DNA from 2 places in the Caproicibacter sp. BJN0012 genome. Region 1 is predicted to be linked to the other one. Evidence: a T-box and tRNA genes for the amino acid it is inferred to sense, from the RefSeq annotation. Region 1 holds a T-box; the other holds one or more tRNA genes.

What was found. A T-box is a leader RNA that pairs with one kind of tRNA and senses whether it is charged. The one in region 1 lies ahead of tyrS (tyrosine--tRNA ligase), so its partner is inferred to be a tRNA-Tyr.
Region 2: it has a tRNA-Tyr gene. The T-box ahead of tyrS (tyrosine--tRNA ligase) is inferred to sense a tRNA for this amino acid. The anticodon was not compared.

Annotation. Positions count from the first base shown of each region.
Region 1 is NZ_CP142518.1:1,864,463-1,879,039, forward strand. Features, by position in the region: gene carB (carbamoyl-phosphate synthase large subunit) at 1-759, opposite strand, end outside; gene VA597_RS09025 (carbamoyl phosphate synthase small subunit) at 756-1,832, opposite strand; gene VA597_RS09030 (LL-diaminopimelate aminotransferase) at 1,883-3,106, opposite strand; gene dapF (diaminopimelate epimerase) at 3,164-3,997, opposite strand; gene VA597_RS09040 (ANTAR domain-containing response regulator) at 4,010-4,552, opposite strand; gene glnA (type I glutamate--ammonia ligase) at 4,591-5,913, opposite strand; gene tyrS (tyrosine--tRNA ligase) at 6,190-7,428, opposite strand; T-box leader at 7,487-7,726, opposite strand; gene recN (DNA repair protein RecN) at 7,757-9,439, opposite strand; gene VA597_RS09060 (arginine repressor) at 9,445-9,894, opposite strand; gene VA597_RS09065 (NAD(+)/NADH kinase) at 9,891-10,754, opposite strand; gene VA597_RS09070 (TlyA family RNA methyltransferase) at 10,751-11,569, opposite strand; gene dxs (1-deoxy-D-xylulose-5-phosphate synthase) at 11,566-13,422, opposite strand; gene folD (bifunctional methylenetetrahydrofolate dehydrogenase/methenyltetrahydrofolate cyclohydrolase FolD) at 13,427-14,299, opposite strand; gene lgt (prolipoprotein diacylglyceryl transferase) at 14,283-14,577, opposite strand, start outside.
Region 2 is NZ_CP142518.1:366,113-380,689, reverse strand. Features, by position in the region: gene VA597_RS01955 (class I adenylate-forming enzyme family protein) at 1-1,538, opposite strand, end outside; gene VA597_RS01950 (CaiB/BaiF CoA transferase family protein) at 1,636-2,877, opposite strand; gene VA597_RS01945 (YkvI family membrane protein) at 2,916-4,082, opposite strand; gene VA597_RS01940 (2-hydroxyacyl-CoA dehydratase subunit D) at 4,158-5,270, opposite strand; gene VA597_RS01935 (2-hydroxyacyl-CoA dehydratase subunit D) at 5,257-6,507, opposite strand; gene VA597_RS01930 (acyl-CoA dehydratase activase) at 6,523-7,308, opposite strand; gene VA597_RS01925 (GntR family transcriptional regulator) at 7,791-8,489, shown strand; gene VA597_RS01920 (hypothetical protein) at 8,614-8,778, shown strand; gene VA597_RS01915 (hypothetical protein) at 8,987-9,151, shown strand; tRNA gene VA597_RS01910 (tRNA-Tyr) at 9,156-9,241, opposite strand; tRNA gene VA597_RS01905 (tRNA-Thr) at 9,282-9,357, opposite strand; gene VA597_RS01900 (hypothetical protein) at 9,567-9,692, shown strand; gene VA597_RS01895 (DUF362 domain-containing protein) at 9,794-10,900, opposite strand; gene VA597_RS01890 (ArsB/NhaD family transporter) at 11,732-12,997, shown strand; gene VA597_RS01885 (hypothetical protein) at 13,022-13,471, shown strand; gene VA597_RS01880 (aminotriazole resistance protein) at 13,675-14,241, opposite strand; gene VA597_RS01875 (creatininase family protein) at 14,253-14,577, opposite strand, start outside.

The DNA.
Region 1 (14,577 bases):
GCAGGGGGCTACGACGATGGAATCGCCGGTGTGCACGCCGACCGGGTCGATATTTTCCATGTTGCAGACGGTGATGCAGTTGTCGTTTTTGTCCCGCATCACTTCGTACTCGATTTCCTTCCAGCCCGCGATGCAGCGTTCGATCAAAACCTGATGGACACGGCTCCGGTGCAGCCCGACCGTGGCGATATTGATCAGTTCCTCCTCGTCGGCCGCGATTCCTCCGCCGGTCCCGCCGAGGGTGTATGCCGGGCGCACAACAACGGGATATCCGATCTTCTTTGCAGCCTCGACGCACTCGTCAATGCTTTCAGCGATGGAACTTTCCGCCATCGGCTGACGGATGCGCTCCATTGCCTCCTTGAAAAGCTCCCGGTCCTCCGCCATCCGTATCGTATTTGCGTCTGTGCCGATCATTTCAACATGGTTCTGTTTCAGAAAGCCGGATTCTTCAAGCTCGACCGCAAGGTTCAGCGCGTTCTGGCCGCCCAGAGTCGGAAGGACGCTGTCTGGATTTTCTTTCAGAATTACCTTTTTGATCGTCTCAATCGTCAGCGGTTCAATGTAGACCTTGTCGGCGATCTGGCGGTCCGTCATGATCGTCGCAGGATTGGAGTTGATCAGAACGACTTCGATTCCCTCTTCGCGCAGCGCGCGGCAGGCCTGGGTTCCGGCATAGTCGAATTCCGCGGCCTGGCCGATGATAATCGGCCCGGAACCGATAATAACGACTTTTTTGATATCCTGTCTTTTGCTCACAGACGGCTCCCTCCCATCAGGGCAATAAACTTGTCGAAAAGAAATCCGGTGTCGAGCGGGCCCGGCGAAGCCTCCGGATGAAATTGTACGGAAAAGACTTTGCCGTTTTTATAAGTCAATCCTTCAATGCTGCCATCGTTCATACTGGTAAAACGAATGTCCGCAACTGAAGGATCGACTGTGCCGCCATTTACCACATAGCCGTGGTTCTGGGAAGTGATAAAGACCCTGTTTTCAAAAAGGTCCTTTACAGGGTGATTAATTCCTCTGTGGCCGTATTTTAATTTATAAGTATCAAACCCCATGGCAAGCGCCATCAACTGATGTCCCAGGCAGATTGCAAAGGTAGGGATTCCGTATTCGTATACCCTTTTTAACTCCGAAATGGATTTTTTACAGTCCTTGGGATCTCCCGGACCGTTTGTCAGCATGATTCCATCCGGCTGAAATTCCATCATCTCCTCAAACGATGCGTCATAGGGGAAACGCTTCACGGTGCATCCGCGCCTGACGAGAGAACGGATGATATTGTTCTTGACCCCGTAATCCGCCAGTGCCACACGGACCGGGCCGTCGCCGTAAACGGAGCTTTCCCTGCAGCTGACAATCGGTACGGTAGGCTCCAGGACAAAAGACTGAACCTGTTTCTTCATCCTCTCCGGATCAATGGAATCCCCGTAAGCGACCATTCCGCGCATGGTCCCGCTTTCCCGCAGAATTTTCGTCAGCGCTCTCGTGTCAATTCCCTGCATCCCGGGAATATGGTTATTCTTCAAAAAAGTATTCAGGTCCACATCGCAGCGGAAGTTGCTCGATCTTTCCGATAAATCGTGAACAATGTAGGCGGAGACCCACGGCCTTGTCGATTCCATGTCGTCGTAGCAGATTCCGTAATTTCCAATCAGCGGATATGCCATCACAACGCCTTGCCCCGCGTAGGATGGGTCCGTGAGAAGCTCCGAGTAGCCGCACATTGCGCTGTTAAAAACGACCTCGCAGAGGGTATCGTGTTCGTCTCCGAAGCCTGTCCCTTCAAAAGTCATGCCGTTTTCCAGCGTCAGCAGTGCTTTCATTCCATCACCAACCATTCTAAATCTCTGTTTTATATCAATTTCTTAAAAATTCAGGATGCGGAAAAGGATTCAACGATGCGTTGAACCGCTTTCTGTGTGTTTTCCGTGGTGTTGAAGCTGGTAAGACGGAAGTAGCCCTCGCCCGCCTGTCCAAACCCGGAACCCGGCGTCCCGACGACCCCTGTTCTGGAAAGGAGAAGATCAAAAAACTCCCAGGAGGAAAAGCCTTTCGGTGTTTTCAGCCAGATGTAGGGAGAATTGGTTCCTCCGTAAACTTCGAATCCGGCCTGAGCAAGACCATCCAGGATGATTTTCGCATTGCTTTGATAATAGGCGATATTTTCGCGGATTCCCCGATGCCCTTCTTCGGAATAGACCGCCTCCGCGCCGCGCTGGACAACGTAGGAAACGCCGTTCATTTTTGTGGATTGGCGGCGTGCCCACAGGGCGTTCAGAGAGACACCGTTGACCAAAAGTTCTTTGGGAATGACCGTGAACGCGCAGCGGACTCCGGTAAAACCGGCCGTCTTGGAAAAACTGCGGAATTCGATTGCGCACCGTTTCGCCCCATCTATTTCATAGATGCTGTGCGGCATTTCAGGGTCTGTAATAAACGCCTCATACGCCGCGTCGTAAAGAATGACGGAGTGATGCTCCAAGGCGTAATCCACCCATTTTTTCAGCTCCGCTTTATGGATCCCCATGCCGGTGGGGTTATTGGGAAAACAGAGGTAGATCATATCCGCCGGCTGTTCCGGCAATTCCGGAAGAAAGCCGTTTTCTTTTCTGCAGGGCATATAGACGATTTTGCTCCATCCGGCTATTGGTGAATAGTCCCCTGCCCGTCCGGCCATCACGTTCGTATCAACATAGACCGGATACACTGGGTCGCAGACCGCCACGGTATTTTCCCGGTCGAAGATATCGCCAATATTTCCAGTATCGCATTTTGCGCCGTCGCTGACAAAGATTTCATCCGATCCGATCTCGGCGCCCCTGCTCTGATAATCATTTTGGGAAATTGCATCTCTTAAGAATAAATATCCAGCCTCAGGACCATATCCGCGAAAAGTTGAAGTATCCCCCATTTCCTGTGCGGCGTTTTTCATGGCATCGACAATTGCTTTTGGCAGAGGCCTTGTCACATCTCCTATTCCAAGCCGAAGGACTTCTTTTTCAGGATGTTGCTGTGAAAACGCTTCTACCTTTTTCGCAATATCAACAAACAGATAACTTGCGGGCAGCTTCACAAAATTCTCATTGATTTTAAGCAAATTCAGCCATTCCTTTCCCCGACAATTCAGAAGTATTCATTCCAAATGTATATTATATCAGATTTTCACCACGCCGTCAAAGACAAATTCCGCAGGTCCCTTTAAGAAAATTTCATCTGTTTCTTCGCCCCAGCGGATGGAAAGGTCCCCGCCTCTCAGATGTATTTTCACCTGCCGCCCGGTTTTCCGGTTCCACGCCGCAGCACAGGCCGCAGCACAGGCGCCGGTTCCGCAGGCAAGCGTTTCGCCGGAACCCCGCTCCCAAACACGCATTTTTAATTCATCCTTTCCCAGGATCTGAACAAATTCCGTATTGACGCGGTCTGGAAAGATCGGATGATGTTCAAACAGCGGCCCGATTTCCTCCAGCTTCAAAGCGTTTACATCCTCAACGAACACAACGCAGTGGGGGTTCCCCATGGAAACGCATGTGATCCGGTATTCCCGGCCGCCGACGGACAGCGGCTCGTTCAGGACCGCTTCTTTGGAAAAAACGACGGGAATTTCGGACGCTTTCCGGATCGGCGTCCCCATGTTCACTTCCACCGATGCCACCCGGCCGTTCCTAACGTCGAGGCGCAGGGTTTTGACACCGCTGAGGGTTTCAACTTTCAGAATTTCTTTCTGGATGATGCCGCGTTCATAGACATATTTTCCGACGCACCGGATTCCGTTGCCGCACATCTTTCCCCTGGAGCCGTCCGCATTATACATATCCATTTTACAGTCGGCAAGCTCAGACGGTTCAATCAGAATGATGCCGTCAGAACCGATGCCGAAATGGCGGTCGCTCAGTTTGACGGCAAGCTCAGACGGATGTTCAACGGCTTCGTGAAAACAGTCCACATAAATATAATCGTTGCCGATCCCCTGCATTTTCGTGAATTTCATTTCAGGCCCTCCTCAGGAATTCAGAATGATCAAGGCTGCCTCCGCCATCTTTTTTCCTTTATCCATACTTTTTTTCTGAATAAATCGATGCGCCTGCGGTTCCGTAAAGTTGTTCCGTTTCATCAGTAAATCCTTTGCATTTTTAATGGATTGTTTTTCATCTAAATTTTCTGAGGCCAGCTTTTTTTTGATTGTAAGTGAGGTGTAATCGGCCAAATTCAAAAACATATTCACCGTGGAAATCAGGTCCATTCTGCTGATCGGGAGCATCAGAGTTGCCTGTTCCAGCGATTCGCACATGGAGGCGAGCTGAGAACTGACTAAAAAGAGGAAATCATAGGCGGAACCGACCATCCGTGGAAGATTGACGGCAGCCATGTCCCGCAGTTTTACGCTGCACACCACAATTCCGCCGTGGTAATGTTTGCTGGTAAAATCCATCACTTGAGCGCCGGTTGTGCAGACGGTGCTGACATATAAGCCGCTTGACCGAAGAACCGCCGTTATTTTTTTAGCGTATTCCGGATTTGAATTTGCTACGACAATGCTGCTCATAATTAACAACTCCGAAGGGAAGGATAAGACGCTGGTTTTTAAAGCCGGTCCAAATAGCGGTGCAGTTCCCAGTCAGTCACAGCGGTGGAGTATTGACGCCACTCCTCTTCTTTCGCTTCGACATACTTGTGAAAAACAAGATCGCCCAGAACCTTTTTGACAAAAGGATCTTCTTTCATCATCCGAACCGCATCCCCCAGATCGGCTGGAAGCATCTCTGAATCCGCCGGTATCGCCTCAGGCAAATGCATCGAAACGACAGAGGGAGGCGGAAGCAGGTCGCGGTCGATTCCATCCATACCGGCGGAGAGAAGCAGCGCAAAAGAAAGATACGGATTACAGGTGGGGTCCGGACTTCTCAGATCAACGCGGCTGTCGGGGCCGAGCGGCGAGGGGACGCGAATCAGGGTCCCCCTGTGATGAAAAGACCAGCCCACCAGACTGGGAGCCCCTTCGCCGCCGGGAATCAGGCGCTTATAAGAATTCACCAGAGGATTTGTGACCGCGCAGATGCTTCTGATGTGCAGGAGCAGACCCGCTATGAAGTTCAGTGCGGTACGGCTCAGACCATTTTCAGAGGAGGCGTCATAAAAAGCATTCCGCCCATTGCGAAAAAGCGAAATGTTGATGCACATGCCCGATCCCGCGCGGCTAAAAACAGGTTTCGGCATAAAAGTAGCATATAGCCCGTTCTCATTTGCACAGGATTTGACCACCATTTTGAAAGTTAAAAAATGATCCGCGGCAGTCAGTGCTTCCGCTTCTTTGAAGTCGATTTCATGCTGCCCATAGGCAGCCTCATGATGGGATGCCTCGATTTCGAATTCCATCTGCTCAAGGTCCAGGCAGATGTCGCGCCTGGCATTTTCTCCCTGATCCGCAGGTCCGAGGTCAAAATATCCGGCAGTGTCGTTTGTCTCGGTGGTAGGATGCCCCAGTTCGTCCGTCTGAAACAGATAAAATTCACATTCCGTGCCGATATAAAAAGTAAAGCCCTGATCGGCAGCCCGCTTCAGAGTCTTTTTCAGTACGCATCTCGGGTCACCCGGATACGGAGTGCCGTCCGGCCCAATGATCTCACAGATCAGCCTTGCGGCCCGGCCGCTTTGCGTACTCCAGGGATAAATCAGAAAGGTTTCGGGATCGGGCTGCAAATACATGTCTGATTCCTGAATCCGGACGAAGCCTTCCATGGAGGAACCGTCAAACATGCATTGATTATTCAGGGCCTTTTCAATTTGATCGGCGGTGACCGTGACATTTTTAAAGGATCCAGGAATATCGGTAAACTGAAGACTTAAAAAATCGACATGATTGTCATGCAGCATTTGAATCATATCGTTTCTTCCCATGCACGGCATTTAGATACCTCCCGGAACAAACACATCATATGGTATTTGGTTTTCGTCAGGTGTGTCCTAATATAATATATTTATATTATGCTTTTTCAAAAGCCGTGTCAATCATTTTTGAATTGAAAGAACGATTTCATTCTAATGCACAAAATTCGACTGAATTTCGGCCTCTTTCCATGTTTTTGCAGCCTTTCATAAGCAAAAATGCAAAAACAGCGAAGAAATTATTCTTTATAGCTAAAAAGGAACCCTGTTGAAGAACAGGGTTCCTTCCTACCATTGTCAGTGAAAAATCGTAATTTTATGATATACTTTTTTGCCCTTTTTAATAATCAGGCAGGCTTTCCCATTTCTGTCAAAGTCCTGTTCCGTAAAGATGGCAGCCGGATCGGAGACCTTATTTCCGTCGGCGGAGATGCCTCCCTGAACGACCAGCCTTTTGGCTTCACCGCGCGACGGCGCGAGATTTGCCTTGACCAGAAGATCAAGGATCCCAATGGCTCCGTCTGCAAAATCGGAGGGCGACAGCTCCGTGGTCGGCATGTTTTCCGTATCCGTGCCGCTCCCAAAAAGCGCCCGCGCCGCATCTCTGGCTTTCACCGCCTCATCCTCTCCGTGAATCTGCTTTGTCACTTCAAAGGCCAGAAGCTCTTTCGCGGGGTTCAGCTGCTCGCCGCTCAGAGAGGAGAACGCGTTGATTTGATCCATCGGGACGAAGGTCAGAATTTTCAGGCATTTTAAAACATCGGCATCCCCGACGTTTCGCCAGTACTGATAGAACTCAAACGGCGATGTTTTTCTCGGGTCGAGCCACACGGCTCCCTTTTCCGTTTTGCCCATTTTTTTGCCCTCGCTGTTGGTCAGCAGGGTAACCGTAATCCCGAAAGCTTCCTGATTTTCTTTCCTGCGGATCAGCTCCACGCCGCCGATAATGTTGCTCCACTGGTCGTCTCCGCCAAGCTGCAATCTGCAGCCATAACGCCGGTACAGCTCCAGAAAATCATAGCTCTGCATGATCATATAATTCATCTCAAAGAAAGAAAGGCCGCGCTCCAGCCTCTGCTTGTAGCATTCGGCGTCCAGCATGCGGTTCACGGAAAAGCAAACGCCGATGTCTCGGAGAAAGCTGATATAATTCAGATTGGAGAGCCAGTCCGCGTTGTTGGCCATAATTGCCTTATCATCTGAAAAATCGATCAGCCTGGACATCTGCTTCTGAAAGCAGGAGATATTGTGCGCGATTTCCTCCTCCGTCAGCATTTTCCTCATATCGGTCTTCCCCGTCGGGTCGCCGACCATGCCGGTGCCGCCTCCGAACAACGCGATCGGCGTATGGCCGGCCCGCTGCAGATGAGCCATCACCATGATCGGAATATAATGCCCCACATGCAGGCTGTCCGCAGTTGGGTCGAATCCGACATAAAACGTCGCCTTTTCCTCGTTAAGCAGGTGGCGGACCCGTTCCCGGTCCGTTGTCTGCGCAATCAGGCCCCGCTCTTCCAAAGTCTCAAAAACACCCATTCTATCATCCTCCATTTTGTCAGGGAACAATAAAAAAGCCCCCCGCAAAGTAGTTTTTGCAGAGGGCGGAAAATTCCGCGGTACCACCTCAGTTTACCGGCTTCCTCACGGAAGCGGCCTTACGGGTACAAAACCATACCCACACGCTGTAACGTGCGTTCCTTACGGCCGGACCTACTGGACGAATTCAATCCGGCGGCTCCAGGATGTATTTCATCCGGCAACCGCGCCTACTCGCACCGACCGCAGGCTCTCTGAGCGTTTGTTCCGGAGTACTTCTTCCCTTCTCAGCTGTTGAAAAATATTATAGATGCATTCCGTTCTCTTGTCAAGCTTCCGGCCGTCTTTCCGCCATCCGAAGCATTTCCTCCGCATTTTGAAGCATCAGCGGCGTGACATTCTCTCCGCCCATGATCCGGGCGAGCTCCTTCCGCCTTCCCTCCCGGTCCAGACGGTCCACCCGTGTGAACGTGCGGTTTTCCCGGACCTGTTTGCGGATCAGAAAATGCGTGTCGGCCAGCGCGGCGATCTGCGCCAAATGCGTCACGCAGATGACCTGGCGGTTTTGGGAAACTTCCCGCAATTTTAGTCCGACTTTCTGCGCCGCGCCGCCGCTGACGCCCGTGTCCACCTCGTCGAAGATCAGGGTCCCGATATCGTCCCTGCCCGCAAGGACCGTCTTGATTGCCAGCATGATGCGCGAAAGCTCGCCGCCGGATGCCACTTTCGCAATCGGCTTGGCCGGTTCCCCCGCATTGGTGGAAATATAGAATTCAATCCTGTCGCAGCCGGTTTCATCCATCGGAATAGAATCCTGCCGGATTTCAAAAGTCACGTCCGGCATGTTGAGGAACTGAAGCTCCGCCTTTACTTTTTCCGAAAAGACCTTTGCCGCACCGGCACGCCAGCAAGAAATCTCCTCGGCGAGGGATCTTGCCTGCGAATGAAACTTTTGATAGCTTGCCCTGAATTTCGCCGCGTTTTCATCCGAAAGCCGGATTGTCTCCAGTTCCATCCGGCATTTTTCAAGGTATTCAAGCATTTTCTCGACCGAGCCGCCGTATTTCAGGCCCAAACGGTAAATCGCGTCCAGTCTTGTCTCAATTTCGTCCAGTTCCGACGGATCATATTCCAGTTGAGAGGAAAAGCCTCTCATTTCCTCTCCACAGTCGTCCAGATCGTAGGAGATGGATTGAAGGCGCTCCGCCAGGCCGTGCAGCTCCGGGAGGAACCGTTCCGCATCGTTCAGCGCGGCGGCAGCCTCTGAGACGGCCGAAACAGCCCCCAATGTTTCCTCGTCTCCGCCAAGCGCCGCTTTTGCCCGAGAAATCGCCTGCGCGACCCGCTCGGAATTGCGGTACAGATTCTTCCGGCGATCCAGCTCTTCCTGTTCGCCCGGATGAAGATCCGCAGATTCCAGCTCGTCGATCTGATAGTTCAGCAGGTCGATCTGCCGTGCCTTCTGGGCCTGGTCTGTTTGACAGGAATCCAGCCCCGCTTTTGCGGCCAGCATGGAGTGATAGGCCTCCCGATAGCGCAGAGAGAGGTCAGCGGGCAAACCCATGCTGTCCAGATAGCCGACATGCAGCTCCGGAGACAGCAGACCGTAGCTCTCATGCTGTCCGTGTATGTTGATCAGCAGACTCCCGACTTCCTTCAGTACGGAAACGGTGGAAGGCCGTGCATTGATCCTGCAGGAGGTTTTGCCATCCGGGGAAATTTCCCGCTGGACAATCACGGTCCCGTCGTCTTCCACGGAATAGCCAAGCTCCCGAATCCTGTCGGCGGCGCGGCCGTTCTCAAGCTGAAAAACCGCGGAAACCAGAGCGCGGCTTGCGCCCGTGCGAATCAGCTCCCGCGACGTTCTTTCCCCCAAAACCGCATTGATGGAATCGATGATGATGGATTTGCCGGCGCCGGTTTCACCGGTCAAGATGTTGAACCCGGTGCCAAAATCGATCTGTGCTTTTTCAATCACGGCGATGTTTTCGATATAAAGCTGTGACAGCATGGCAATCACCTGACAAATTTTTTCAGTTCTGAAGACAACCTTTCCGCGGAACTATCATCCCTGGTCAAGATAAAAATCGTGTCGTCGCCTGACAGCGTTCCCACAATATTTTCCCATTGAAGAGCATCCATCGCGGCGCACACCGCATTTGCCATTCCGGTCAGGCACTTGACCGCGACCATATTCTGCGCGTAGTCGACGGAAAGGGCGGAATCGGAAAACAGAGAATAGAATTTTGTGGTGTAATCCTTTGTCTCGTCCTGCCCCACCGTATATTTGTATTTGCCGCTCGCGGTCAGGGTCTTGATCAGACGAAGCTCCTTGATGTCACGGGAAACGGTCGCCTGAGTCACTTCATACCCCTCTTCACGCAGACGGCGGAGCAGTTCCTCCTGTGTATCAATGGAATATTTCCCAATCAGCTCCAGTATTTTGGCGTGCCGTCGTTCCTTCATGGTCCGATTCTCCTCTCTCCAAGTTTATCGGTTACAATCTCATAAAAATTATTATTCTTCAGCTTTAATATTTTAACGGTGCCGGAAGATCTGGAAAATTCGATTCGGGTTCCGTCCGGAATTTTTAAAAAGATTTCACCGTCGATCGTAAGAATAATTTCGCTTTCATAATCAGAATGTGCCCGAACGCTCAGCTTTGCGTCCGGCCCGAAAACCACCGGCCTGCTGAGCAGAGAATGAGGGCAGATGGGAGAAAGAAGAATACAGTTCATCTGAGGATCAATGATCGGACCGCCTGCGGAAAGCGAGTACGCGGTGGAACCGGTCGGCGTGGAAAAAATCAGCCCGTCGGCTCGGTAATCGCACACTTTGGTGTCATCCAGCCGGACTTTGAAATCGAGAATCCGCGAAAGCGTTCCTCTCGCGATGACGGCGTCGTTGAAAGCGGTAAATATTTTGGATTTTTCCTCCTGATCGACCCGGACTTCCAGCATCATCCGGTCTTCAATCGTATAATCTCCGCTTGTCAGCTTTTCCAGGCGGTCCATCTCGTTGGTTTCCAGTCCTGCAATATAGCCCAGCCTTCCGGTATTGATGCCTAGAATCGGCTTTTGAGCAGTCGCGGCGCTACGGGCACAGTGGATAATCGTTCCGTCCCCGCCTACGGCAATAATAATATCACAGGCCTGGATCATTTCCGCTGTGTTGGAAAAAAGCAAAATTTCCTCGCCCGGAAACGACGGCCGGAACTCGGCCTTCATCAAGACCTTAATTTCAAGCTTTCGCAGCTTCTGAATCAGTCTGCGCGTGTAATACACCGCATGGTTTCGGCTCAGATTTGGAATCACCGCAGCCTTCAATCCGTTTCACCGCCATTCAGCCGCAAATGGGACTCTTTCACCAACGCGTCAATATCCGGCGCGACAGACACGGGGCAGTCAGATTTCTGAAGATATAAAAGGTATTCTATATTCCCCTCCGGCCCCTTGACCGGGGAATATGTCAACCCAAGGACAGAAAAACCATTCTCCAGAACAAAACCTATGATATTGTTAATCACCTGAGTATGAATTCTCTTGTCTCGGACGACGCCTTTCTTTCCAACGTTTTCACGCCCCGCCTCAAACTGGGGCTTGATCAGGCAGACGGCCTGTCCGTTCCCGGATAAAAAGCGACGCGCTACAGGCAGCACCAGGCGCAGAGAAATAAAGGAGACATCCACACTGAAAAATCCGATCGGCTCCGGCACCTGCTCGTTCGTCAAGTAGCGAACATTCGTCCTCTCCAAGCTGACGACACGGGGATCAATTCGCAGTTTCCAGGCAAGCTGACCGTAACCGACATCGATGGAATAAACTTTTTTCGCTCCGTTCTGAAGCATACAGTCCGTAAATCCGCCGGTGGAAGCCCCGATATCCATCGTAACTTTTCCCCTCAGGTCAATAGGAAACGCGGCAAGCGCTTTTTCCAGCTTGAGCCCCCCGCGGCTTACATAGGGAAGCCGGTCTCCCCTCACCTCAATCTGAACTTCCACTGGAAGCAAGGTACCGGGTTTATCCTGCTTTTGTCCCTCAACATAAACCTGGCCCGCCATAATGACCGCTTTGGCTTTTTCCCTGCTCTCCATGAGTCCCCGGTCAAAAATCAGGCAGTCCAGTCTTTTTTTCTGAATCAATTCGAGCACTCCGATGCAATCAATTCGGCAATACCCCCGGCGCTGAGTCCAAGCTGTGCCAAAGCCTGGGCCATCGTTTCGTGCATGACGAAACCGTTGATCGCACGGAGGTAAAATTTGCCGGCAAAAGAAGCTTGGCTGAGAAGATAGGCGAAACATTCCCCGATGCCGCCCTGTGCAATGCCTTCTTCAAAGAAGAAAATGGTCCTGGCATTTAATACACAGCGGATTGCTTCGGGATCAATCGGGAAAATGCGGTTTAACTTCAGAATTCGGATGTTCAGCCCCTTTTCCCTGAGGTAAGTCAATGCCTGACATGCATTGGAAAACAGTCTTCCATAGGTGACAAGAACGATATCGGCAGACTCTTCTCCGTAAAGGTCAAAAGCCTCGCGGCTGCCGTGAAAGTCAAACGGGCGGAAAAGCTGTTCTCCCCTTGGATAGCGCACCGCCGCCAGCCCGTCACAGTCATAGAGTGCCTGATGGAGACAGTTCTGAAGCTCATCGTAATAAGAAGGGGAATAGATCGTGATGCCGGGAACCGTTTTAAGAAAAGCGGTGTCGAAAATCCCCTGATGCGTCTCGCCGTCTTCGCCGACGATTCCCGCCCGGTCGACCGCCAGAACAATTTTAACTCTTTGCAGTGCGACGTCGTGGATCACCTGGTCATATCCCCGTTGCAAAAAAGAGGAATACACCGCAAAGACGGGAAGCATCCCGCCGCAGGCAAGCCCTCCGGCGAAAGTGACGGCATGTTCCTCGGCGATTCCGGTATCAAAAAAGCGTTCCGGAAACTTTTCGGAAAAATCCTTCAGCCCGGTGCCTTCCTGCATGGCGGCGGTAATGGCACAGATCCTTTCGTCCTCCGACGCGAGAGAACACAATTTATTTCCGAATACCGAAGAAAAACTTCCGGCCGATTTGACCGGTTTTCCCGTTTTCACATCAAAAGAGGAGATCCCGTGAAAAGCTTTGGGATTTTCCTCGGCAAATGCATAGCCCTTTCCTTTGCGTGTCAGAACATGAATGAGGACTGGGTGCTGTATGCTTTTTACGTTATTGAATACTTCGATCAGTTTTTCCGTGTCATGACCGTCAAACGGGCCGTAGTAGTAAAAGCCCATGTCCTCAAAGATCGTGCTGTTATATAAAAGCTGCTTGAGAACAGATTTCGATTTGGTCAGCGCGTGCCGGAACGGCTTGCCGACTCCGGGAATATGATCCAGGATATTCTCAATATTTCCCTTGATTTTAAAGTAAGAGGGCTTGGTGCGGATGCGCGCCAGATAGCGGGCCATGGAGCCAACGTTGCGGGAAATAGACATCTTGTTGTCATTTAAAACGACGATAAAATTCTTATGAAGGCGGCCCGCATTATTCATCCCTTCATAAGCAAGACCGCCGGTCAGGGCGCCGTCTCCAATGACGGCGACCACATGACCCGGTTCACCCTTCAGTTCCTTGGCTTTGAAAATTCCAAGGGCAGCCGAGATGGAAGTACTGCTGTGCCCGGATGTAAACGGATCGTGAGGACTTTCCATGCGGTTTGGAAAGCCCGAGATCCCCCCGTGCGTCCGAATGGTCCCAATGCGGTCAAATCTGCCCGTCAACATTTTGTGCGTATACGACTGATGCCCCACATCCCAGACGATTTTATCCTCCGGAGAATGAAAAACCCGATGCAGGGCGACGGTCAGTTCGACAACCCCAAGGTTCGAAGCCAGGTGCCCTCCGTTCGTGGAAACCGTTTGGATGATTTGTTCCCGAATCTCGTCGCACAACTGCTTCAGCTGGCCGGGCGCAAGCCGCTGCAGATCTGTCGGGGAGGAAATTGATTTTAACAGGCTGCCCATAGAATCAGCGGACTTTCTTCTGGTCCGGAATCGCGTTTTGGATTTTCGCCGCGGTCAGAGTGTTTCTCAGAAGCATGGCGATCGTCATGGGGCCAACTCCTCCCGGAACCGGAGTAAGGTAAGACGCCAGCTTGCTGACGGGCTCAAAATCAACGTCTCCGCACAGTTTGCCGTTTTCGTCGCGGTCCATGCCCACGTCGATCACGCAGGCGCCCGGCTTGACCATGTCGGCCGTGATGAATTTCGGCTTTCCGACGGCCGCAACCAAAATATCCGCCCTTCGGCAGACTTCACCAAGGTCTTTTGTCTTGCTGTGACAGATGGTGACGGTGCCATTCTCATGCATCAGCAGCATAGCCATCGGCTTGCCGACGATGTTGCTGCGTCCCACGACAACGCAATTTTTTCCCCCGACCGGTATCTTCTCCCGGTGCAGCAGCTCCATGATCCCCGCCGGAGTGCAGGGAAGAAAACGGTAATTGCCCACCATGATCCGTCCAACATTGGAAGGATGAAACGCATCCACATCCTTCCAGGGGTCGATTGCCTCGATGACAGATTCTTCATCCAGTCCGTCAGGCAGCGGAAGCTGAACAAGAATTCCATGAATTTCTTTTTTATGGTTCAGCCGGTTCACCAATTCAAAAAGCTCATCCTGGTGGGTGCTTTCCGACAAAGCATATTTTTCAGAGTAAATGCCCACCGCCGCACAGGCTTTCTCTTTTAGATTCACATAGGTCTGGGAAGCGGGATCGCTGCCGACCAAAACCACGGCAAGACCGGGGACAATTCCCTTCTGTTTCAACTCCTGGACCTCAAGCGCAACTTCGGCTTTGATTTCCGCGGAAATCGCTTTTCCGTCAATCAGCTTTGTCATTGCCTGTTTCCTCCTTCCCTTCCGGCTTCACTTCGATGGAAGAATCCGGTTCCTCACGATTTTCTGCCGCCGGTTTTTCATTCGCTTCGCCGTTGTGAGTTTCATCAATGCCCTCCGTTTCTCCTTCAATAATGGTTTTGGCCTCGTCGGCGGAAGCAAAAATTGTGCTGGTCCCGTCGTCGGTATAGCTTTCGTCGATTTCTTCCGGTTTGACTTCATCGACAATGGAATTGAGTTCCATGATTTTGCGCGATCCGCAGCCGGTCAGAACCGTTCTG
Region 2 (14,577 bases), 1.5 Mb from region 1:
CCCTTTAAATCGATTTTGCCGCTCGCATTCACTGGGAAACCGTCAAATTCTAAAATATAAGCGGGCATTTTATACCGCGCCAGCCGCGGCTTTAAAAAATCCACAAGTTCATCCTTGTTGATGCCGCACCCCTGCCTCGGTATGATGCACGCCGCGATCTCCTCCTGAAGCACGTCGGCCGGGACGCCCACGACCTTGACCTGATCCACCCATTTCAGCCTTTTGATGACTCTCTCTATTTCACGCGGAGAGATGTTCTCTCCGCCCCTGATGATCATTTCTTTCAGCCTTCCGGTGACGTGAAGCTCCCCGGAGCCGTCAAAGTTCCCGATATCTCCCGTCCTGAGCCAGCCGTCTTCGGTAAAGGCTCCGGCCGTCACTTCCGGAAGCCTGTAATACCCAAGCATCACATTGTACCCCTTCACCTGAATTTCGCCGTCGAGATCCCGCCCCAGAACGCCGCCGGTTTTGAGGTCGGCGATGCGCGCGCTGACATGGTCGATCAATCTTCCGGCGGACGCGCCCTTTTTTTCCCCGGGATCATCCCAGCCGGCGATCGTCACGCACGGCGAAGTTTCCGTCTGGCCGTACGAAGGCTGCAGATGCATCTGGGGGAACCTGCGGCAGATTTCCGCGTATTCTTCCGGCGTGACGGGGGAACCCGCGATGATGCCGGACCTGAGGGTGTCGGCGCGCCGTCCGCAATGCTCCGACTTCCGGATCAGCGCCAGGAACATGCTCGGGACGCCGTTCAGGATGGTGCAGCGCCCGCGTTCCAGCGCATCCCATACGTAGGCCGTTTTAAAGCAGGGCAGCAGGTCCATTTCCGCGCCGCTGAGCAGGCAGGCAAGGATTCCGGCCGTGATCCCGAAGCAGTGGAACAGAGGGACCGTAAGGCACATTTTATCGTCTTCCTTCCAATGCATGGCTTCGACCATGGCACGGGAATTGTTCACCAGGCTGTAATGGCTGAGAAGCACTCCCTTGGAGAAGGACGTGGTTCCCGAAGTAAAAATCATGCAGGCCGGATCCTCCGGTCTCACCGCTTTCTTTTTCCCTTCCACCCTTTTCAAATCGGCCGGCGGCGGAGGGGCGGTTCCGACAAGGCTGCCCGCCCAGGTTCCGGCTCCCTTTTCCCCAATGGGAATAAATTTTTTTACTCTCGCTGTTTTTCTCCTGATCCTCTCGATCAGGCTTTCATTGCCTGCACCGTAGTACAGGACCTCCACATCTGCGTAATTGAGGACGCGTGTGACCTCCGCGTCCCGAAAGCAGGTGTTGATCAGCACGGGCACGGCGCCGATCTTCGCAAGCGCCAGAAAAGCGAGCACCCAATCCGGACCGTTGGCGCACCAGATCCCCGCATGGGTCCCTTTTCCGACCCCGTCTTCTTCCATCCGGGCCGCGGCAAAGTCCGAAAACCGATCCAGCTGCTCAAACGTGCAGTGAAAGCCGCCCATTTCAATCGCTGTGCACCTTCCGCTGAGATGGACGCGCTCTTTTAAGCATTCGCCGATTGTTTTACTGATAAGTTCCATCGTTCTCACCTGCGGAATCGTGAATTCAAGCAAAACGGACCGTCTTCGAAGGGTCCGTCTCCATCGACAACAGTCCGTTTTGCCGCTTCACTAATCTCTACTTCTTATGTTCATCTTTCCAGACATACAGAGAACCCTTTTCCAACATATCCCTGACCTGCCCGTCATCGTATCCCAGTTCTTTCAGGATCTCCGGCCCCTGCTCGCCGATCATCGGCCCCGGCCTGTAATCCGGGACGCCCATTTCCTGGAACTTGACCGGCAGCCTGACCAGTCTTCTGATATGGCCGTTCGGGTATTTCATGTCGTAGAAGCAGTTGTTTGCCTCGGCCTGCTTGTCGTTCCTGATTTCCACCCAGTTCTGGGCAACGGAGAACGGAACGTCGGCCGCCACCAGAATTTCTTTCCACTCCTCGACGGTTTTCTTGCTGAACGCATCCATGACAATATCGTAAACCTCGGAAGTGAGGCCCTTCTCCTGGCAGGTCAGAATCGGGAAATAGTTCTCGCTGCCCACAAGATCCTCCCTGCCGACAGCCGTGATAAACGCCTTGTAGTATGTATTGTAATCCGGCATGCAGGTCTGAATGAAACGGTCGTCCTTGGTCCTCCACGCCGCATTGAAGGGGTTGGCGGATTTCCTGACGTCGATCGGGTACTGCTGCGCGATGCCTTCGTAATTGGAGGCCTCAACCATCATGCCCATGTTATAGATCGAGCTTTCAAAAAGGGATGTTTCAACCTTTTCTCCGACTCCTTTGATTTTTGCCTGATACAGAGCCGCCAGGATCCCGGCCGCCAGGTTCATACCGACATTGTGGTCGCCGAGCCCGGGGACAACGTTCATCGGGACGGTGCCTTTCTGGCGAAGCGAATCGAGATATCCGCCCCTGGCGAAAAACGCCGTGAAATCGAACCCCGGAAGGTTCCTGTCCGGGCCGTATTCGCCGTATCCGGTGCAGATGGCGTAAACCAGCTTCGGATACCTGCCCTTCAGGCTGTCATAGTCCAGTCCCAGCTTCTGGAGGGCCTGGACTCTCCAGTTGGTGATCAGGACATCGGCCGTGTCAAGGAGCTTGAAAAAAGCCTCTTTGCCGGCGGGGTCCTTCATATTGAGAGAGATGCAGCGTTTGTTGCCGTTCTCAAGGTCCCACGTGGTGTTCTCAACCATGTCGAGCGGCCTGCCCTCGGACGGCGCCGTATATCTGAGCGGGTCCCCTTTCGCCGCTTCAATCTTGACGACGTCGGCGCCGAGATCTGCCATAAACCGTCCGGCGGCCGCCGCCGCGATAAAATTCGCCAGTTCGACGACCCGGACTCCTTCCAACGGTTTGCTCATATTGATCTATCTCCTTGTATCATAAATGTAGCTTTCAATCAGTTTTTCTTGTATTCCGCGTCGATTTTCCCATTCTTCGTCATAATCATGTGGACAACAAACGGGACAACGACAACGATAATCGTCAGATAGCCAAGATATCCGTATCCCGTGTTGACGAGAGGAATCAGACCGAACTGCGCGATCGCAAAGGTCAGCAGCGTGAAAATCACCGCGATGATAATGGTGCGCTTCATCAGATTTTGCTTGGACACTTCCGGCGAGGCGTCTTTCCTGTTCCAGGCGTTGACATAGCGCGCAATCACGCCCGCGATCATATTGACGGCAGTCGACACCGCGCCGAGAATGATCAGGATCGAGATGACCGGGGTGAGGAACGAGGCGCCGACGCCCGTCTGGACCATCAGCAGGGTCGGAACCTGAGCGGTTTTCAGATCCGGGTTGTTGACAATGGCAATCAGGCCGACCGTGCACATGAAAATGATGAAGGCATTGACGATAAAGCCGTAAACCATTGATTTCTTGGCTTCCTTCTCGTCTTTAAACGGCTCGGCATGCTGCATCAGAAGGCCGATCGACGCCAGCTGGAAAGCTGCGTACACGAAGCACCTCCAAAACGCCGGGCCCGCCGGTGCGGGAGCGGCGGCCATCTGGCCGATGTTGGCCGAGATCGTTCCCCACTGCGCAAAGATGTTGGGAACATAGACCAGCAGCAGGCCCGCGATGATCACGACCGAAACGGTGGAAGCCGCCGCCCGGACAAGGTCGGTCCCATAAATAGTCAGTACGAAAATAATCAGGCCGATGATCACGGTGCAGACAATGTACGGAATGCCGGTCAGCGCGTGCAGCGTCGCGCCGCCCGTCGCAAAGGCCACCGACGGGGCCAGGCAGATGGTGAACAGGTAAACGAGCTCGTACAGGTTCGAAAAAATCGGTCTGGCTTTTTCTCCGAAATCGCCGTAAAACTTATCGGTAAAAGTACGATAATCATAGGTCTCGTGCCTCTTGGCATAGCGAAGGCCGTACCACTGGAAGAACGCGCCGAAAGCCTGTGCGAGAACCGGTGTAATCAGTGCCCAAATTCCAAATTTGACAAAGTAAGAATACAGCTGGGCGCCCGAGGCAAAGCCTCCGCCGAACTGCGTGGTAAACCAGACAAACGCTACGCCAATCGCGACCGGCATCTTATTTTTATTGATCATGGCAATTCTACTCCTTTTGTTAATTCTACCCCATTCATCATTTTGAAAGCCGACGTAATCATTGAGGACGCGTTTTCAGCCCATTTCCTTGAATGCCTGAAGCATGGTGCCGGCCTGTTCATAGTTCACCATCTGGCAGTCGACTTCGATGTTCACATTTCTGAGGCCGGCGGCGTCGCAGGCCCGCTTGATCGGAACATAATCGAACTCTTCCGGATCGCAGAACTTCGTCATCAGGACAATCACACCTGCCGCGTTGTGTTTTTGGGCCAGATCGACAATGAAACCAACTCGCTTTTTGTCCCTGTCATACAGCACGCTACAGTTGTCCATATCGGCAAACTTCTGCGCGAGCGCATCCAGCGGATTCGGCTTCTCCGGCACGTCCGTGCGGTACTGTCTCGACTCCTGGGCAACATCGTCCGCAACGATCTTGATCCCGTTCTTGTCGAAAATCTCCAGAAGGCCGGGGGAATCGGCGAGGATGCCGCTCGTCACCACGCGGACTTTGCCTTCGTCCGCAGGGGCTTTCTTCAGCTCCGCCGTCAGCTGCCTGACCAACGCCGTGTGTTCTTCCTTCAGCATGAACCAGGCGCTCTTAAAGACATCGCTCCTCTGGACCGCGGTGATCGCATGGTCCGCAGCCGTTTCCGCAAACTCGCGCATCGCCGCATTGTGTTCGTTGTAGATCCGGTTGGACTCCGCGAGCAAAATTTCGGAAAACTTGGCGCCGGTCGCAATCTCGAGATCACTGATGACCTTCTCATAGCTCGCCTTCGTGAATTTGACGCCGTAATCCGGTTTTCTGTTCTGCGGATAGGTCATGGGGATGAACGGAATGCCGGGGACGGCATATTTCCAATTCTGGCCCAGGCTTTTGAGAGAGTCGCACAGCGAGGGAATGACGATCGCGGAAATCCCCTCAAATTTTCCCGTGATCCCAAGCTCAAGCACCGTCTGCATAATGGAGCAGATGAACGCGGGATAATATTTCTTGGCCTCATGGACCTCCATCTCCGCGCCCCACACGCCCATCGGGACAAGGCCCATGGAATGGATGATCTCCTCCGGGGTGTAGACCGGCGCGCAAGCGACGACTTTCCTGCCCTGCGCAAGGTACTTGCCGAGCTGCTTTCTCGGAGACGCAGCAATTTCATGAAACTGAGCCAATAATTCATCGATTGCCATCTGAACGGCCTCCTTTGTTTGCTTCCATAATTTCCATCAGGCCCTGAACGCGCGTGTCGTACTGCGCCTCGGAGAAATTCCGCGGATCGGCCTGATCGCCGTCAAAGCTGACCACCGGGATGTCACAGGCCCTGCCGATCTGCCGGCTCATTTCCGCCATGAACCCGGACCAAAGCTTGCAGGAGCGGTTTGTATGCACCAGAAGGCCTTCCACGTGATTGTCTTTGCAGAGTTTGATCCTTTTATCCCTGGAAAGTTCAAGATTCATTGCATTCGGGACTCTCGCATAGGCGCGGCACATGCCGTCGAAATCGTCATAGATGAACCCGAACGCATCCGCGTAGATGGTGGTTACCATGTTGATGCCTCTGCTCTTTAGGCCTGTCGAGGTAACCCTCAGCCACGGCCAGCAGGCAATCCCTTCGAACATGATGCGGTACTTTTCTTCGCCGTGATAGGTCGAGTCGCCTTTTTCATGGTTGTCTTCGTATTCTTTCAAAAGAGTTTCCATCGCTTCCGCTGCTTCCTTTTTGCCGCGCGCGGTCACCATGACCGCCATGTGGTTCAAAAGATCGAAGCCGTTGAACGGCGAAGGAAGATACTTGGCGCAGGAGGTCGCCGCCAGCCAGGCGCGGCTGGAGCGCCCGGAAATCTCCATGACCTCCTTATACCGTTCGTCGCTCCACTTTTTGCCCGTAATCTTCTCCAGCTGATGGATCGCACCCCAGAACTGGGCTCTTATGTACTCGGTCTCCGCGTCGGACACCTCATAATCGGGGTTGAACGGGATATCGATCATGATCATGGGGATATCCAGTTCCCTGGCAATATTCTCATACCATTTGATCATGCAGTTGCAGATGTTGTTGCAGCAAAGGACGAAGTCCGGCATCGGCATGTTCTGCTCCGGCGCGTCCTTCAGTTTCATGTACGCAAGGGAAACCCTTGCGTAAGCGCAGAGGTCGTTGGAATAACCGTCCCCCTCGCTCTCGCTGCACATCCGCTCGCCGCCGCCTCTCGCGGCGATGGCTGCGGCCTGATTTTCCGGATAGCAGACGGAGAGGCCCAGGGTTTCCGGTATCTCCACGGGGAAGTTGCTTGCACACCACCCGACCATCTCGCCCCGCGCCTTCGCCTCCATGCAGTCGCTGTAAGCCTTGGCCGCAATCTGACCCAATTTGTACTTTGCCGAATTCGGGTCCGGCGCAGGTCTTTTCTTCTTAACTTCTTCACCCATCAATGAAAACCTCCTTCATAAATTGTCGTTTTGAACTTTATCATAAGCATACAGCGCCGCGCCAAGAGCGCCCATGAGCTGGGCATGTTCGCTGTACACTATTCTGACCCCCAGTTCCTTTTCCATGGCATTCCGAACGCCTGCATTTCTCGCCACTCCGCCGCTCATGCAAACCTGCTCGCGCACTCCCACCCTTTTGACCAGAGAGGCAACGCGCGCGGCAACCGACTGACAGATCCCGGCCACCAGGTCCGGAATCCGGACGCCCGACGCAAGCTGAGAGATGACTTCCGACTCCGCAAACACCGTGCAGGTGCTGGATATATTCGCCGGATGAACCGCCCTGGCCGCTTCCACCTCAAGCTGTGAAATATCAAGATGGAGGATATTGGCCATGACGTCCAGGAACCTTCCGGTTCCCGCCGCGCATTTATCGTTCATGACAAAGTTGGCCATGCGCCCCTCCTCGTTCAGCGACAACACCTTCGCATCCTGTCCGCCGATGTCGATCACCGTTCTGACATCGCCGAATTCGCGATGAACGCCTACGGCGTGGCAGGTCAGCTCGCTCAGCTGCAGGTCGGCGCCCGCGAAGGTTTTTCTTCCGTACCCCGTGGCGACCGTGAACCGAATCTCTTCCCGTCTGACTCCGCTCTCCCGAAGCGCATTCTCCATGGCGCGGGAAACACCGTCCGTGCCCACTGTGGCAACCACAATGGAGGAAGAAACGATATCTTTCCCGTCCTTTAAAATGACCGCCTTTGCAGTGGTCGATCCAATATCAACGCCCAATGTAAACATAAAAATTCCTCACCTGCTATCGTTCGCCCGATATTGTTATTTTTTTGACATATCAGGGCGCAGAATGGCATACATGTCGATAAGTATACTTGTATACATATTATCTGCTAATTATCCCATTTCGATTTGAAGGTGTTACCTTCGTTAGCCATACATGTCGATAAGTATACATGTCTACAAGTTTGTTTTGCAAATCTATTGTACCAATAGATGCTCCCGATGTAAATAGCCATTTTGGATAGAATATGCCGATTATAACTGTTCATTTTCCATAAATCGCATCCTATATTTGGATTATAAAAAGGCATTTTGACCGATAAATCCGGAATTGAAGGCCGTTCTGCACGGAATTTCCCCTGTGGTCCGCACACAGCCGGTCCATGAGTAAGCCGAAACATATTTTCCCTATTCCATTTTTTCTTTTCATATAGTAAACTAAGGAAAGGGAATAGGATCTTATTTTAAGAGAGCGGGATAATTAGATGAATGAAAATATAAAGCCAAGAAACGTTCAGCCCTATACTGCGGATGAAGTGTACAAAAAAATACGAAGGAGCATCATCAAGCTGCAGTTGGAACCGGGGCAGATGATCAGTGAGAACCAGATGTCTCAGAAATACAATGTCTCCCGTTCCGTGATCCGGAGCGCTTTTGTCCGCCTTCAGCAAATACGGTTTATTGAAATCTATCCTCAGCGCGGGACATATGTCAGCCTGATTGATCTGAATCATATCTCCGATCTTCTCATGCTGCGCACCGCGGTGGAAAAAGAAGTTATTTACGAGATGTTCACCTCTCTGAAAAAGAAGGATCGGGCCGCCCTTGTGAATGCTTTGGAATCGAATCTGGCCGAGCAGGAAAAATGCCGCAATGAACCGGATTACAACGGGAAATTTCCGTGGATCGACTCGGATTTCCATAAAACGATGATCGACAGCGTCGGCCGGTATTCCCTCGTCGAGATGCTGGCCGACGACATGCTTCATATCGCGAGATGGAGGAACTTCGATGTTGCGTTCGATCACAGAATTCCGGCGCTGATCGATCAGCACCGCGCGATCGTCGAAGCGATCAAGGCGGAAAATATGCTGCTGGCACAGAAAAAGATGGCGGATCATCTCGAAACGATATCAAATATAGCCGACAGGGCCAAAGCGAAGTTTCCAAGCTATTTTAAATAGCCTTTAGAGCGCCTGGAAGAACCCGGATAACGCCGCCTCTGCGGCCTTCCGAATCCATCCTTTCTGCATAAAAAATCAGGCAAGCCCAAAAGGGCCTGTCTGATTTTTGGTGGAGGAGGATGGAATGGGAAAAAGCAAAACCACCGTCACGTTTGCTGCTGTTATCGGAATTCTATACCACGGTAAAAGTCCACGGCCTAAAAACGTGCCGCCGGCACGTTTTCTTTACGGCCTTCCGAATCTATCCTTTCTGCATAAAAAATCAGGCAAGCCAAAAGGGCCTGTCTGATTTTTGGTGGAGGAGGATGGAATGGGAAAAAGCAAAACCACCGTCACGCTTGCTGTTGTTATCGGAATTCTATACCACGGTAAAAGTCCACGGCCTAAAAACGTGCCGCCGGCACGTTTTCTTTACGGCCTTCCGAATCCATCCTTTCTGCATAAAAAATCAGGCAAGCCCAAAAGGGCCTGTCTGATTTTTGGTGGAGGAGGATGGAATGGGAAAAAGCAAAACCATCGTCACGTTTGCTGCTGTTATCGGAATTCTATACCACGGTAAAAGTCCACGGCCTAAAAACGTGCCGCCGGCACGTTTTCTTTACGGCCTTCCGAATCCATCCTTTCTGCATAAAAAATCAGGCAAGCCAAAAGGGCCTGTCTGATTTTTGGTGGAGGAGGATGGATTCGGACCATCGAAGCCGTAAAGCAACAGATTTACAGTCTGCCCCATTTGACCGCTCTGGAACTCCTCCGTATATGGAGCCTTGTTGGAAAGCAAAGCTCCTTTTGAACTGGAGCTGGCAGACGGATTTGAACCCCCGACCTGCTGATTACAAATCAGCTGCTCTACCAACTGAGCTACGCCAGCACATGTATTCTTGGATATGATTTTTTACAGCGCTTGAATACTATAACATTTTACCGTGTCTTTGTCAAGATATTTCGTCAGAAAACCGCGTATCTTAAATATAGATAAAACAGCTCAAAAATCAGTAACAATAATCGTTATTGTTACTATTGATTTCTCTCAAACTCTATTCTATAGTATTAATAGAAAATAAAAAGGAGGCACAAGGTATGAAAGAAAAAGATATTAGGAATCTGAACGTTGAGAGCGATCCGTTCGATCCATCCAACGAGCCGCAGGGCTGGTGCTCTCCGGAGTTCCCTTCAGGTTGTCTGCTTGACACCGACTTGGAATAAACGAACACGGCGATAGAGAAATAATTTTTATCGATTTATAGAAAGTCTGCGGCGCCGCCGGCAAAAGCCGGTTGCGCCGCAGATTTTCTTATTTTTATCGCTTATATCTTTACCAGTTCATAATCCCGGTTTCCGAGTCCCAGCTTGACCGCGTGGTCGATCAGAACATTCCAGTCCGTTGTTGGGTGAACATCGGCAAAATGGTCTTGATGGACCTTTTCGCTTTTCTCCAGCAGACTGCCGGGCAGGGCCGGCTGCCGGTTGACGGCCCTGGCGCACGCGAGATCAAGCGCGACCGGATCAAAAGACGCAAACATCCCTACGTCCGGCACGATCGGGATATCGTTTTCCGCATGGCAGTCGCAGTACGGAGAGACATCGACCACCAGACTGACGTGGAACTGAGGGCGGTCATGCAGCACCGCGTAGGAATACTCGGCTATTTTTTTGTCCAGAATATCATTGGATTCGTCGGAGGCAGGCAAGACAGCATCCATGGGGCAAACGCCGATGCATCTTCCGCAGCCGACGCATAAGTCATGGTTAACGGAAGCCTTTCGGTTTTCGATGGAAATGGCGCCGTGGGCGCAGTTTTTCCTGCACGATCCGCAGCCGACACACGCCTCCTGATCCACATGGGGCTTTCCGCTGCTGTGCATTTCCATTTTTCCTGCGCGCGACCCGCAGCCCATACCGATGTTTTTCAATGTGCCCCCGATCCCGGTCGACTCGTGTCCCTTAAAGTGAGTCAGTGAAATAATGATATCCGCATCCATAATGGCGTGCCCTATCTTGGCTTCCTTTACATATTCCCCGCCTTCGACTGGTACCAGCACCTCGTCAGTCCCTTTCAGCCCGTCCGCGATCAGGATATGGCACCCGGTGGAATCGTGGGAAAAGCCGTTTCCATACGCGGAATCCAAGTGATCCAGCGCATTTTTCCGGCCTCCGACGTAAAGGGTATTGCAGTCGGTCAAAAAGGGGCTGCCGCCAAGATCCCGGACAACATCGGCCACCACTTTTGCGTAATTCGGGCGAAGAAAAGAAAGATTTCCCGGTTCGCCGAAATGGATTTTGATCGCGGCATATTTTCTATTAAAATCAATTTGCCCAACGCCCGCAGTTATCATCAGCCTCTTCAGCTTTTGAAGCAGGTTCTCGTTCAGGGTAGCGTGCATATCGGCAAAATATACTTTTGAAGTTCCCATCCTGTATCCCCCACACAGTTCTGAAATTGATGTGATCCTGATTTTTATCAATATTATATCATTGAGGCCATAGGATGAAAAGTATTTTCTAAAATTCGGGCCCGGTGTGTCCGGGAGGCAGGGCGCTGCGGCCAGTTCCAAACGGAAACCGCATTCCGACGCCATGAGCGGAACCCGCAGAATCAGCAGCGGCCAGGCTGATTATAAAATTGACTAAAAACAGAAACATCTCCAACGCACAAACAAGCTACAGTTACAAATGTTATAAAAAGCCTTTACAAATGGAATTTGTGTTGCTATGATTAGACACATTCATGAAGCTTTCTATTCATCTTTTTTGAGAACGGCAAATACAGGATGGCATATGAAGGTGTGTCTCCCGAATCGATCTCACTCCTTGCCTAAAACAGCAAAACACTTGGCGGAGTTTGAACGAACCGGTTAAAACGGGCATGAGATCTCGGAATATCCGCAACGGATTTTTGGGATGTTCAAGCTATAATTCGTATCTTTAGAAAAGCCATCGGTCTTACCTCCCTTTGATGAATCTGCAATTCATTTTAGCGGAGTGCCCGGTGTTTTTTGTTTTTTTATCCGCTATTGGAAGCAGTTTGAAGGGACGTATGTATTATGATATCATTCAAAAAGCGCGGACAGACCTGCAGGATTGGCAACTTGAATCTTTTGAATGAATCCGGGTGCAGATTTCTAATAAACGATTCCATGAAACCCTGTCCCTGCTAGCGATTTACCGTGAATACGCGCTCTGCTCAATCATATGAACGGTTTCTGGAACACACGAACATAAATTAAGTAAAGGAATCTTCATCTATGGAATTGATCGCCTCTTTAACTATTTTCGTCATTGTCATGGCGCTGGTCATGAGCGAAAAGGTAAATCGGACCATCGCCGCTCTGGCCGGCGCATCTCTCCTTCTATTATTGAGGATTTTGACCTTTGACGAGGCTCTGAGCTACATTGACTTTAACACGCTGGGCGTTCTGGTCGGCATGATGATCATCGTTGGCATCGTAAAGGATACGGGCGTTTTCGAATACCTCGCCATTTTCGCGGCCAAAAGGGTGAAAGGGGACCCTTGGAAAATTATCCTCAGCCTGAGCGTGATCACCGCCGTGATCTCCAGCTTTTTGGACAATGTCACAACCGTTCTTCTGATCGTGCCGATGACATTTGTCATCACGGACACGCTGGAGCTCGACCCCATTCCCTTTCTGATTCCGGAGGTCATTGCTTCGAATCTGGGCGGCACAGCGACTTTGATCGGGGACCCGCCGAACATCATGATCGGAAGCGCTTCCGGCCTGGGCTTTATGGACTTTCTTGCGAACCTGGGGCCCATTGTCGTCATCATTTTCGCCGTCACCTTCTTCCTGTTTTATTTTCTGTTCCGGAAACAGCTTCAGGTCAGCGAGGAAAAGAAGCTGGAAATTCTCAGCTTCGACGAAAAAAAATCGATCAAGGATGTTTCCCTGCTGAAAAAGTCCCTGGCCGTGCTGGTACTTGTGATCCTCGGCTTCTTTTTCCACGAGCAGCTCAATTACCCTTCCGCTTTGGTCGCTTTGAGCGGCGCGGCTCTTCTCCTGCTGCTGAGCCGCGAAAGCGTCGATGAAGTCTTCTTAAACATCGAATGGCCGACGCTGTTCTTTTTCGGAGGCCTTTTCATCCTCGTGGGTTCCCTGGAAAAGGTCGGCCTGATCAACAGCCTGGCGACCGTCATCGTGCAATTGACAAAGAATAATCTGCTGCTGACCGGAATCATCATCATTTGGTTTTCCGCGCTGGCATCCTCCGTTCTGGACAATATTCCTCTCGTGGCAACGCTGATCCCGCTTATCAAGGCGATGGGAGCCCAGGGCATGAACATCTCGCCTCTCTGGTGGGCGATTTCCCTCGGCGCCTGCCTCGGCGGAAACGGCACGCTCATCGGCGCCTCGGCCAACGTGGTCGTGGCCGGGCTCGCGGAAAAGCACGGCTACAAGCTGACCTTTGCACGCTTCACGAAATACGGCATGCCTTTGATGATCGTGTCAATTATTTTGTCAACCCTCTATCTTATTTTGTTTTATTTGCTATAATAGGAGGTGAGGGGGATGCAGTCTATGAATAATTTGTCTGCCGATCAGGAAGAAATCGATATAAAGCTGACACAGATGGGGGCCAACGTGACCAGCCTGCACGGAATCATCAGTTTTATCCGTTTCAGCTTTGATCAAACGGAACTGCTCTATGTATATAACATCAACGCGAAAAACAAGTATTTTCTTCAGATGGTAAAGCCTTACCCTGCGGCTTCCGGCGTCTTTTCAAAACCGCAGGAGATTGTACAGTACATTAAAAACGACATCAAACAATTCAAAAACGCAAGCAACAGCAATGTGTTCGGTGAATTTGTCGCCGTCAACCAGAGTCTTTACGATTCCGCCCAAAAGATCAAGGACGTCTTTATGACCCACAATATTCCGAAGGACAGGATGCTGGAAGTCAAAGAGAAAATCAAGGAGATTTCAGACCTGCTTAACGAGATCCAAAGCACCAGTTCTCCCCTTTGACTGTCCTTAAGGAAAATCTCCGGTCCATACGTCAGGAGAATTTGCCGCATCGGATTGCCCTCCGGCGACCGGTTCTTTTCGGCACATTGCTTACAACAGAGGTCCCCTGCAGCAGGAATGGCTGCAGGGGACCTCTGTTGTAAATTTCCGCTTTAAAAAGGCGGGAAACTTTTTTGCACTTTGCCATGAAAGAGCGAAGGAACTCAGATCCTTGGAATAATCGTCTGTATTTTTTGCAGTCTTGGCGCCAGGAGAACGACGACGAACGGGGTGAGCGCAATCGGCACAACATCCGCAATGCCGATCCAGACAACGCAGTACCAGTAACCCAGCCCGGAAAAGAAAGAGAGAGAAAAGCTCGTTGTGAGAATCATCAGGCAGCCGAACAGAAGAGACCAGAACATCGATTTCCCGATAAACCCCTTCTTGTTTTCCATGTACTCGTCAAGGGTCTTATTCTTCAGCATAATCAGCGCGGGAAGCGCCGCGCTCAGCCCAACCGTGATTCCGTCCGCCAGCAGCGTGTGGGGCGCGATGAAGTACCCGCCCAGAAGCGACCAGACCAGCGTGCCGATATAGCCGGAGAAGAAGCCGGTGACGGGCCCGAAAAGAAACCCGATGGTCACGATGACAAATGCGAACGTTCTGAAATGGACCGCGCCCGGAATCAGGGGGATCGGGCTGCCGTATGCCCACAGAACCCCTGTAAAAACTCCGAAAATTGCGAAAAAGATGATGTTGACGAACGAGAATTTCCTTTTTGTAGCCATAACTACTCTCCTTAATAAATTGTTTTTAAAAATGCCGCAAAAATATTGTGAAGCTCCCCGACCGCATAGTCGAGCAGCTTTTTGCCCTTTTCCGCCGTCGCATAGGTCGGCGCCCCGATCACGCCGCTTTTCGTCACATCGCTTGTCTTCCAGCCAGCCGTGTACGGACCCAGAATGGTAACATAATCGTTGTCCCTCAGGCTCTCCACAGGGTCCTCGTCCACCGCAAGCTCCATATGCACCGTTTCCGGCCTGATGGCAAGCATCAGAGACGTTTCAAGCTCGCACGCGTGAAAAACGCCGTAGGTCCCCGACTGTTTCAGGCCCTTCAGCCCC